2 regions of the Thermacetogenium phaeum DSM 12270 genome follow, and region 1 is predicted to be linked to the other one. Evidence: a T-box and tRNA genes for the amino acid it is inferred to sense, from the RefSeq annotation. Region 1 holds a T-box; the other holds one or more tRNA genes.
What was found. The T-box of region 1 lies ahead of glyQ (glycine--tRNA ligase subunit alpha). A T-box ahead of a tRNA ligase gene usually reads a tRNA of that ligase, here a tRNA-Gly.
Positions count from the first base shown of each region.

Region 2: it has a tRNA-Gly gene. The T-box ahead of glyQ (glycine--tRNA ligase subunit alpha) is inferred to sense a tRNA for this amino acid. The anticodon was not compared.

Region 1 covers NC_018870.1:592,776-598,478, reverse strand. Annotated here, with positions in the region: gene glyS (glycine--tRNA ligase subunit beta) at 1-1,872, opposite strand, end outside; gene glyQ (glycine--tRNA ligase subunit alpha) at 1,876-2,820, opposite strand; T-box leader at 2,874-3,087, opposite strand; gene TPH_RS02910 (DUF4342 domain-containing protein) at 3,165-3,581, opposite strand; gene recO (DNA repair protein RecO) at 3,628-4,413, opposite strand; gene cooS (anaerobic carbon-monoxide dehydrogenase catalytic subunit) at 4,691-5,703, opposite strand, start outside.
Region 2 covers NC_018870.1:437,311-443,013, reverse strand. Annotated here, with positions in the region: gene TPH_RS16690 (HNH endonuclease) at 26-139, opposite strand; gene TPH_RS15315 (hypothetical protein) at 379-579, opposite strand; tRNA gene TPH_RS02180 (tRNA-Arg) at 1,504-1,580, opposite strand; tRNA gene TPH_RS02175 (tRNA-Gly) at 1,591-1,664, opposite strand; tRNA gene TPH_RS02170 (tRNA-Pro) at 1,728-1,804, opposite strand; gene TPH_RS02165 (iron-containing alcohol dehydrogenase) at 1,901-3,049, opposite strand; gene TPH_RS02160 (ATP-binding protein) at 3,273-3,689, opposite strand; gene TPH_RS16410 (helix-turn-helix domain-containing protein) at 3,916-4,275, opposite strand; partial or broken gene TPH_RS15880 (transposase) at 4,440-4,825, shown strand; gene TPH_RS02155 (iron-containing alcohol dehydrogenase) at 4,996-5,703, opposite strand, start outside.

The sequences.
Region 1 (5,703 bases):
CAGCAGATCATCCTTGATCCGCAGCCAGCTATCATAGAGCTCTCTCTCCTCGGGCTCCCGGAAAAGCCCGGGGTCCACCTCTCTCCCCTCACCCTGACGGGCAAGGCGGGATGCCCTCGTGTAGGCCGTCAAGAGAGAATCCATCTCCGGCTCCTGCCGCACCGCCGCCAACGCCTCCAGCCGTCCCCGCACGGCCTGGATGCGGTCGGAGGAGGGCCCGAGGGCGGCATCTACGAGGTCGTAAGGGTACCCCCTGTCCAGGTAGAGGCCGCGCAGGCGCACCCGGAAGAACTCCTCCAGCCTGTCCTCAACCTCTGCCAGGGAATACCGCAGCTCCATCCCCTGATAATTCTCGTAAGCACGGGCAACGAGCTCCCGCAGGGAAAAGTCAAACCCCTGGGAGAGGGCGATGTGCAGGATCCCCAGGGCCTGCCTCCGCAGAGCGTAAGGATCCTGGGAGCCGCTGGGCTCCAGACCGAGGGCAAAACAGCCCACCAGCCCGTCTATCTTATCGGCGATGGCCACCACCGCACCAGGCTTCGTCTGGGGCAGCTCATCACCGGCAAAGCGCGGCCGGTAGTGCTCCTCGATGGCCCGGCAGACCTCTTCCCTTTCCCCGCCGGCCCGGGCATAATACCCTCCCATGATCCCCTGCAGTTCGGGAAACTCGAAGACCATGCTGGTGACCAGGTCGGCCTTGGAGAGGTAAGCCGCCCTTTCTGCGGTCTCCCTCTGGCCCTCCGTCAGCCCCAATACCCCGCAGAGGTAGCGGCTCAGGGAGACCAGGCGCTGCACCCTGTCGTAAACCGTTCCCAGGCCCTCCAGGTAGACGACCTTCTTGAGCTTCTCTATCTTCTTTTCCAGGGGTGTGCGCAGGTCTTCCTGATAAAAGAATTCGGCATCCTGGAGACGGGCGCGTAAGACCTTTTCATTCCCCCGGCGAACGAGTTCCCTGTCCACAGGCCCGTTGGCAAAGGCGATGAAGCGGGGCAGGAGCCTCCCGTTCTCATCCCAGACGGGAAAGTAGCGTTGGTGCTCTTTCATGGGAGTGATCACCACCTCCGGAGGCAGCCTCAAAAAGCGGGGATCGAATTCCCCCACGATCGGCAGAGGGCTCTCCACCAGGTGGGTTACCTCCTCGAGCAGGTCGTCATCGGGAACCACCCGGCCGCCGAGCCTCCCCGCTTCCACATCCAGCGCTTCCCGGATCATCTCCTTGCGCCTCTCCTGGCTCACAACGATGGATGCTTCCTGCATCCTTTCAAAGTAATCATCGGTATTCCGGAGTTCGATGGGACCGGGATGAAAATTGCGCAGCCCATAAGTTACCCGCCCGGGGCGCAGGCCGCCCAGTTCGAAGTCCACCACCTCGTCACCCAGGATGCTGACCAGCCAGCGTATCGGGCGTATGAACCGGAAGTCCAGGTTGCCCCAGCGCATGGGGCGGGGGAAGGAAAGGCCGCCGATGAGGGCGGGAATCTGCTCCCTCAACACCTCTGCAGTGGGCCTCCCCTGGATGCGCTTGCGGGCGAAAACGTACTCCCCGGCGGGCGTCGCCCGGACCACCAGATCGGAGACCGCAACACCCTGGCCACGGGCGAAGCCATGGGCGGCCTTAGTCGGCTGTCCGGCCTCGTCGAAGGCCGCTCTACGGGGAGGCCCCTTGACCTCCTCCACCAGGTCGGTCTGCACTCCGGCGATCCCTTTAACGAGAAGGGTAATCCTGCGGGGTGTAGAATAAACCCTGACTTCTTCAAAAGCGATCCTGTTTTCCCGCAGCATTTTTTCCGCCAGTTCCCGGAACTGGGCTAAAACCGGGCCCGCCAGGCGGGCCGGGAGCTCTTCCACTCCGATCTCCAGCAGATAATCCATTTCCTATGCCCTCTCCTTTCCGGCAGTCGTTGTGTTCTCCAAAAGCGGCAGGCCGAGGCGCTCCCTTTCCGCCGCGTCCTTCAACAGGGGGTAACCCAGCCGGCGGCGCTGTTCCAGGTAGACCTGGGCGCAGAGGCGCGCCAGGTGCCGCACCCTTCCTATATAGGAGGTGCGCTCCGAAACACTCAACGCCCCCCGGGCATCCAAAAGGTTGAAGGTATGGGAGCACTTTAAAACGTAGTCATAGGCGGGCTGGGCCAGGCCTTTTTCGGACAGCCGCACCGCCTCCCTCTCATACATTTCGAAAAGGGTGAAGAGCATCTCGGTGTCGGCCTCCTCGAAATTGTAGCGGGAATAGTCCACCTCGCTCTGGTGGTGGATGTCCCCGTAGGTAACGCCATCGGTCCAGACGACATCAAAGACGCTGTCCACCTGCTGGATGTACATGGCGATCCGCTCTATCCCGTAGGTGATCTCGGCGCTCACCGGGTGGCAGTCGATCCCTCCGAACTGCTGGAAGTAGGTGAACTGGGTGATTTCCATGCCGTCCAGCCAGACTTCCCAGCCCAGCCCCCAAGCGCCCAGCGTAGGGGACTCCCAATTGTCCTCGACAAAGCGGACGTCGTGGGACTTAATGTCGATACCCAGAAAGGAAAGGCTCTTGAGGTAGAGATCGATGACATCGTCCGGCGAGGGTTTGAGGATCACCTGGTACTGATAATAATGCTGAAGCCTGTTCGGGTTCTCTCCGTAGCGCCCGTCTGTGGGGCGGCGCGACGGTTCCACATAGGCCACATTCCACGGCTCGGGTCCCAGCGCCCGAAGGGCGGTGGCCGGGTTCATGGTTCCGGCTCCCTTCTCTACATCATAAGGCTGCTGGATGACGCAGTAACGGCTCCAGTAGTCGGTCAGTCCCATAACTATCTCCTGAAAGGTCCAGATGGCCACAGAAAAAACCCCCTCAGTATAAAATAAAACCCGCCCCACGCAGCAAAATCGGCTACAGGGACGGGATTTCCCGCGGTTCCACCCTGTTTGGCGCTTAAACCCTTTAGTTCAAGCGCCCACTCATTATCGGCAGGCTTTACTCCCCCGGCCCGGGGTTTCCTCCTGCAGCTCCGGAGCGCCTTCACCACCCGGTATCGGCCGGCTCGCACCCAACCCGGCTCTCTTGGCGACCCTCAGATGGCTACTACTCCCCTTCATCACCTGTTTTCTCAAATTTATCAATTTGTCCGTTTCCTGTCAAGACGGTTTCTATCCGGCCGGGCAGCACTTCCTTTCGGGTCTTCTCAGGCATCAACAGCACCTTCCCCCGAGCGGTCGCCGCTTTCCTCCGCGGCGACTTCCAGGCTGCAGCCGTTGAGCAGAGCGGTTATCGTTCCCACCGCCCCCAGCACCGCCAGCTCCCCGCTCACCAGCATCCCGACCAGCCCCAGAACTCCGGCGCTGGCCGGGATCTCCAGAAGCGTGCGGTCCCCCCTTTTCAGGCGGAGCCTGCTGGTAGCACTTCTCGCCCACACCGCTTTCAAACGCCCGACCAGCTTCCCGGCCCTTTGCTTCTCCTTCTCCTCCTCCAGCATCACCAGGGCGGAAACGACGTCGCCCCCCGCCCTCTCCAAAGCCTCTTTGGCCTTTTTATAGCTCACGTCCATCCGCTCGCGGATGATATCGACCTTCTCTAAAAGACCGGCAGCAGCCTCATCCATTCGCCTCACCCGCCTTTTTTAAATAATCTTCCCTACCCAGGTCTTTTTATGCCCGGTAAGGCGGTTCCTCTCCGTTGCGAAGAGAAATCAAAAAGTTGCGGGAGCGCGGGTGCACTTCACCGTGATAGGCCAGAAAGCCCTGCAGAAGAGAGGCCAGTTCCCGCAGGCTCCTCCCTCCGAGGCGCGCTCTGATGGCCCGCTCCAGAGGCACCTGCAGGAAATAATTCAGGGCTGCGATGGTCTCCGGCGAAAGGGAGACCTTATCCTTACAGGAGGTGGCACAGGCGGGGCAGAGCAGCCCTCCTTTGGAGATGCTGAACCAGATGGGACCGGGAGCCCCCCCTCCCGACGGCTGCAGGGAATGGTTCCCCTCTACACATCCCGTAAGGCGCGGGCGGTAGCCGAGCAGAGAGAGCAGCTTCAGTTCGAACACCCGGGCGATCAGTTCCGGGTCCCCCTTTTCTAAAGAGCGGAAGGCGGAAAGCAGGAGAAAAAACACCTGGGGGTGGGGCTGGTTGGCTGCGGTGAGGCGGTCTACCAGTTCGGCACAGTAGCTCGCCGTGGCAAAGCGCTCCAAATCCCTTTCCAGATAGAGGAATTCCTCCTCGGCCTCCCCCTGGGAAATCGTGTCCAGGCTCTTTCCAGTATAGAGCACAAGACGGGTATGGCTAAAGAGCTGCACGGCTCCGCGCAGCCGGCTTTTGGGTTTGCGCACCCCCTTGGCAATGGCCGACACCTTACCCGCCTCTTTGGTGAAGAGGGTAAGGATGCGGTCCGCCTCACCGTAGACGCGGCTCCGCAGAACAACGGCATCCGCTTTATAGATCCCCATCAACTTGCGCCTCCTGGGGCAATTATAGCAGATGTTCGTAGAAGGTACAGCAGCTGTAAGCAACCGATCGCCAGCGGCGACCGGGGGCACAGATAAAATAAGGGATAGATACACAGGTTTTATGGCGATCTATCCCTTAAGCTCGTTTAAAATGATCTTAAACTGCCTCCGGTCTCCCGGCCGGCCTGCAAAGCTCTCCGCTACCGGGCAGCGGCCAAATCCCTAACCCCGGCAGTAAAGAGCGGCGACGGGAAACATAAATTATCGTCCGCTTCGATTATCCTTCCAGGCCCAGCGCCTTGCGCCTGGCAGCGATGTGCTCGAGAATCAGGTCCACCGCCTTCTCCGGATCGGTTTCTACTGCAAAGGACGCTCCCAGGACGCTCCGGGCACCTTCTGTTAAGAGCTCCGTCAGCTTCTTTCCGCCCAGCACCGGAGGAATCGAGCCGAGCACAGTGAAGACACCGGAACCCACCACATAGGCCCCTATGGAAACCGCCTTCTCCGACATCCACTCCGGCGCCGCACCGGCCACCGGGAGGTCGCTGATATCCACTCCCAGAGCGTTGGCTATTGCCGCAGCGGTTACCAGGATCCTGCTGATATCCACGCAGGACCCCATGTGCAGAACCGGAGGAATACCCAAGGCCCTGCAGACCGCCCCCAGCCCCGGTCCTGCCTGAGCGGCGGCCTCCGGTAGCAGCAGGCCGGCCTTGGCGCAGGCAATGGCGGCACACCCGGTCTGAACGACCAGGACATCGCTCTTGATGAGTTTTTCGGTCAGGAGAAGGTGTCCCCGGTCATGGGGGATCTTCGGGTTGTTGCAGCCCACAACGGCGGCAATTCCCTTGATCTGCCCCGCCTTGATGGCATCCAGCAAGGGGTTCAGGCTACCGCCCAAAGCCTTGAGAACGGCCTCGACGCTGAACCCCGCCATGTACTCCATTTCCTCCTCCGGGATCCTGACGAACTCCTTCTTCCGGCGGGGGTAATTGTCTACGGCGATTTGCACGATCTTTCTGGCGGTATCGAGGGCGTGATGCTCATCGAAAGGAATGTGCTCCGCTCCTTCAAAGCGCGCCTTCGGGGAGGTGGAAATGATCTTCGTGTGGTAACAGCCGGCGACACCGGTAAGGGCAGGCATCACACACTGGACATCCACCACCATGGCATCAACGGCCCCGGTCACCACTGCCAGCTCCTGCTGGAGAAAGTTGCCGGCCACCGGCACCCCGTGGCGCATCAAAATCTCATTGCCCGTACAGCACATCCCGCAGATGTTGATCCCCG
Region 2 (5,703 bases), 160 kb from region 1:
CCATCAGCCTGCTCGCGGGGCTTTCTTATTTTCCCCACCCTCCGTCTTCTCTGGCAGTTTTTGAATCATGGCAGGGCTTGCAGAGGGCCTGCCAGTTGCTTTCATCCCAAAACAGCTGCCGGTCACCCTTGTGAGGCACACTACGGTGGCCGGTGTCAACTTTCCCTGCTTTAAACACTGAACGCAAAGTGGGTGCTCTGCAAAGTAACGTTTCCTGCCCGCACGCCACGGAGCGTTATATCCCTGCTTTGAATAAGAACCACGTTTTCGGTTATATTAACTTTTAAGTTTCTTTTTGTGCCTGACACAATACCTTCCTTCCGTCAGTTCCTGGCAGCCTAGGTAGCTGCAGGGGCGTTTGGGTCTTCCTGGCATGTTCTACCCCTCGTTTCTTCTCAGGGGTCGATGATGCGCAGAGGTCGCCCCGGCCGCCCTCTCTTCCATGCGGCGGTTGATCTCTTCTACCAGGAGCCGGGCGACCGGCGACTCCTTGCCGAAGTACCTGTGGGCCAGGTACTGCACCTGGTAGTTGAGGAGAGTTCTTTCCGCCAGCGGCCGGTAGAACTCGTGGCGGTTCATCGCTTGACACCCCGCAGGCTTTTTTTAGCTCGTCCTCGGGCAAAAAAACTTTACGCAGGTGGTGTAGCCGGAAAGTATATTCGGGGCCGGAGTATTCCTGAATCAACTCCAGGTAAGTGTTAATCAACTTAACTGATCGCCCGTGTCTGGGGTACTCTCCGCTAACATAGTAGTTGTGAGCTATCTGCATGCAACAAAAAACAATCTCTGGCCAATCGAGTAGGAGGGGGCGGCTAGCCCCCGTCCTCTCACACCACCGGACATGCGGGTCCGCATCCGGCGGTTCACCAAGCTTGACGAAGAAAAGAATAGCGTTCAGGCCGCTACCCTGTCCTCCGCGAGGTGCCGCTCCGCTTTGTGCCGGAGAAGGTCTCGGCCCTCCCGCAGTCCCTCGTGGCTTCACCACTTCCTCCCGCGGGCAGGCCCCTCCCGGGGTTTTCTGCTGTCTTCGACCTTCTCGCGAACTCATCGGTCTCACCTCTGACTCGATGTTCAGGCCTTCCCCCGGGGTTCCTGTCCCCTAGGGTACTATGCCCTCTGCTGACTCCTGCCGGTTCAGCCGCGCCTTTCGACACGGGTTACCAGCTTTGCCTGGCTTATCCGGCAGGCCTCCCCGGGTAAGAGCGTTAACCTTCACCCCGCGCCCGCCCCATATACCCCGCCGTCCTTTGGCAGCCTGGGATTTCGCTGTGTAACGCCAGCTCATCCGAACGGCGTAGCCTCTTATGGGGTTCTTGTTCATCGGGCCGTGGTTTTGCCGCCGGCTTCCTTCGGATTCCACCTCGCGATGGACACCCTTGCCCTTGGCTAGCAGACTCGTGCTGCCTCGCCTGCAGTGGACTTTCACCACCAAGTTAACGCCCATGCCGGGCGCACACTAAATGGCAAGGGCGATTAACTTGCCCTTGCCATTCTCTTTTCTCATGGCGTCCCAGGAGGGATTCGAACCCCCGACCGACGGATTAGAAGTCCGTTGCTCTATCCAGCTGAGCTACTGGGACATAAATAAAATGGAGCGGGTGATGGGAATCGAACCCACCCGACTGGCTTGGAAGGCCAGGGCTCTACCACTGAGCTACACCCGCATGCATCAATTCTGCTGGTATTTTAACACAAGTTTTGAAGGTCTACAAGATCCAGGATGTCGGTGGTCGGGGTGGGGAGACTTGAACTCCCGGCCTCTTGGTCCCAAACCAAGCGCGCTACCAAACTGCGCCACACCCCGCCCTTTTCGCAGAATTTAGTATAGCACGTTTGCCGGTCTCTTTCAATAACTTGCGCTAATTGGGGCGTCAAACACTTGAACCACAAGACAAAAAAGTTACAATGCTGCTCTATATATCGCCGCTATATCATCCACACTAGCATCCCGTGGATTGGTGATCAAGCAGACATCTTCCGCTGCCGCTTTGCTCAGCTCAGGAATATACTCCTCTTGAAGCCCGATTTCGGAAAGCCTTCTTTTCGCTCCTATATCCTGACAAAGCTGTTCCACAGCCTGTACCGCTCTTTCCGCAGCTTCCCTGGTGCTCATCCCATCAATTTTCTCTCCCAATGCTCTGGCGATATCAGCATAGCGATCCATGCAGGCGATCAGGTTGTAGCGCATTACATGGGGAAGCAAAATCGAGTTAACCTCCCCGTGAGGGAGGTTCAGAAGTCCCCCTAGCGGATGGGCCATGGCGTGTACAGCCCCCAAAATGGCATTGGACATGGCAACACCGGCAAGCAGGCTGGCCATGGCCATCTCAGTCTTGGCCTTTATATTTGTGCGGGAAGCCACAGAGGCCCTTAAAGCTGTGCTGATAATCCCGATGGCCTTCAGGGCATTCACATCTGTAACAGGTGTAGCGGCCACTGAAACATAGGCCTCAATGGCATGGGTCAGAGCATCAATACCGGTATTAGCCGTCAACCTGGCATCTTTGGTGCTCAGCAGGATAGGATCGACAATAGCAATATCGGGCACCAGGGATTTTGATCCGATGGTCATTTTTACCTTCCTGTGACTGTCAACAATAATAGCAAACTGCGTTACCTCTGCCGCTGCTCCCGCCGTAGTAGCCACGCAGATCAGCGGAGGGAGAGGTTTTTCTATCTTATCCACACCGACATAATCATGAATCTTACCACCATTAGTTGCCAGAATGGCAACTGCCTTTGCCGCATCAATAGCACTACCACCGCCCAACCCAACAACAGCATCATATCCTGTTTCCAGGTAGAGTTCCTTCCCGTGGTCTATTTCGAAATCCTTGGGGTTTTCTGTTGGTTCGGTCCACACCTGGTACTCCAAGCCAATATCTTTTAAATGCTTAACAGCCTCATCAACCCAACCGGCACTGAGCACACCTTCATCACTGACTAAGAAAATTCTTGTCGCTCCCAGGCGTTTGGCACTCTCCCCAACCAACTTCAATGTACCCCTGCCGAATATGATTTCAGGAACCATAAACTTGAATATTTCCATGGCAAAATACCCCCCCTGTGATCGTCAACTAAAAAGTGATCCACCCATGATCTTCCGAATGTGATCCACCCTGATCTTTTGAAACTGAACCATCCAGTGCAAAGGAGATAGATCTTTGTTTGCGAAGACTAACTAAAGGGTCTTGGCCTGTTATTCCTTTGAAGGCTGACGGTGTTTCATCCGGTACGATTCCCCATTCATGTTCAAGATGTGCGCTTATGTTTTAGCGGTCGACTAATGCCGCTCTTAACATCGGGTCTTCAAATAGTTCCGTCCAGCGGGAAAATTCAAGGTTTGTGCTGATGATGATGCTTGCCCTCTCCGCCCGCTCCGCAATGAGCTTGAATAGTAACTCTGAGTGTCTGCGGTTGAAAGTAATGTATGAGAGGTCATCAATGATTAAAAGAGCCGCTTTGTTGATCCCCTGCTCGATGCGGCGCAGTTGGTATTTATCCTGGGCTTCGGCCAACTCCGGTGCCAGAGCCGGGGCGCTGTAATAAGCAGACCCGGTGGCATCCCTGCAGGCAGCAACACCTAAATCGATAGATAGATGCATTTTGCCTGTACTGAGGTTGCCAACCATAATGACGTTTTGAGTAGCGATTTCGGTCAAAACGGACGATGGAAAAAGGGTCAACATCCAGGATCTCTACATCGGCATAATCCATCTGATATTTGGGGAGCACCGTAAGGGCTTGTTGTTCCACTGCGAAGGCCTCACCAACTGTCTGGCTGCGGTCACGGATCCGGTGCTCCTTGTAAATTCTGGCATGCTGTTAAAAGTATGCTGTTCAATTCTTCCCAGCTTTCAACCCGGGGCACAGGGGGCAGAAAATTACGCCCCACCCATCCAATAAGATTTTCTACTAACCCTTTCTCGTGGCCGGCACCAGGATTGCAAAACTCGGAGTTGAATGCATAGTGGGCTTAAAGATCCTGTGGCTTGTGTATCGTTGTTTTCTGGGAGCTTTGCTATCTCCTTCCAGGCAGTTGCGGACAAATTCAATGACTTCTTCTGTGATTACCGGTGATTTGTGTGGGGATTTTTTCCTTTCCCAGGGTACGTGGCCTCCTTCGCAGTACCTTTTGACGGTGTTCCTTGATACTCCCAAACGCCGAGCTATTTCTCGCTTCGAAAGTCCTTCTACCGCCCATATTTTCTGATATCCTGATATAGATCCACTCGAATCACTTCCTCCTGTCTCCCTGAGTTTTCTGCACCTCAAGGATACAGGATATTTTGATTCGGGTGGATCACTTTGTCGTGATCATTCCTTTAATTTTTGGATCAATTTAAGATTATCATTTACACCCTCCATTGGAAAGGTGCATCTCCTTATCTAATTCTATAAAAAAATATTTTTTCCTAAATCCTTGACAAACGAGCCACCAGCTTCTTTTGATCCCTGAAATTGAGGTCGAAACCTACTGGACTACTTTACTCGACCGAGGATATCATTGCTCTCCACCACGACCATGGCAAAAAGCTGAGCAATTCCACAGCGAAATTAAAAACGATTTAGGCCTGGAACGGCTACCCAGCGGCAAATTTGCCACCAATGACCTGTGCTGCACCTGGATGTTTTGGCCTATAATATCTTGCGGCTGGTTGGGCAATTTAGCCTGCCGCTAAGGGTAGTACCGCTGCGGAAGAAGGCCCAACGCCGCCGGTTGCGCACCGTTATTCAAAACCTGATTACCATAGCTTCCCGGTTGGTTCATCAGGCCCTGCAGGTAAAATTGAGAACCCCAATTTCATGTACCGACAGACATTAAATATAACTAGTCATATCATTCATTGTTAATACAAACTTAAGCCGGTTTTTGTTATTTACGGAATCATGTTTTTTCTATTTGTATACACTTTTTGACAGCGAAGAGAAAACGACCAAGTGTTTTCACCTGGTCGTCCTTTTGAATATTATTAAAGACTATTTACGCTACACTTATGCAAGGGGCTTCATGCTGTCTTCGAATATAGCCCTCACAACTCTTTCGTCAGCCTTGATGGGAGCCATGCTCAACAGGAGACCAAGAGATGGGGTATTAAAGGCCAAATGCACCAGTTTGTCAATATCCTTTTCTGTATATCCCATATCCTCAAGTTTTTCCGTGACCCCTACATTAAACAGCCAATGCTCGACACCAACTGCACACTCTTCTGCCTCACCAGGTACTCCCTGGAGACCAGGCACAATAGGTTCATAAATCGCAGCCAAGATTTCCGGAACTGCAGGATAAGTGTGTTTAATTACCGCAGGAAGCAGCATTGCTAAACCAAGACCATGGGGCAGGTCGGGTTTTACGGCACTCAATGGATGTTCCATAGCATGGGTGAAGTGCAGCAATCCGTTGTCAAAGCCAATACCTGCGATCATGGAGGCATAAAGCAAGTAGTACCTGGCTGTGAGATCATCCGGGTGCGCAACTGCCTGAGGCAGGTAGCGGGCGATCAGGCGCACAGTTTCCTTCGCCATCAGTACTGTATATGGGCTGGTTACTAAAGAGGTTGCGGCCTCATTGACGTGGTTGACAGCATCGACTGCTGTGTAGCGTGTCTGGTTAGCAGGCAGTCCAGTCATGACGGCCGGATCATCGATAGCAAATACCGGATAAATGCAGTCTACAGCCAGCGCCGGTTTGTATTCTTTCTC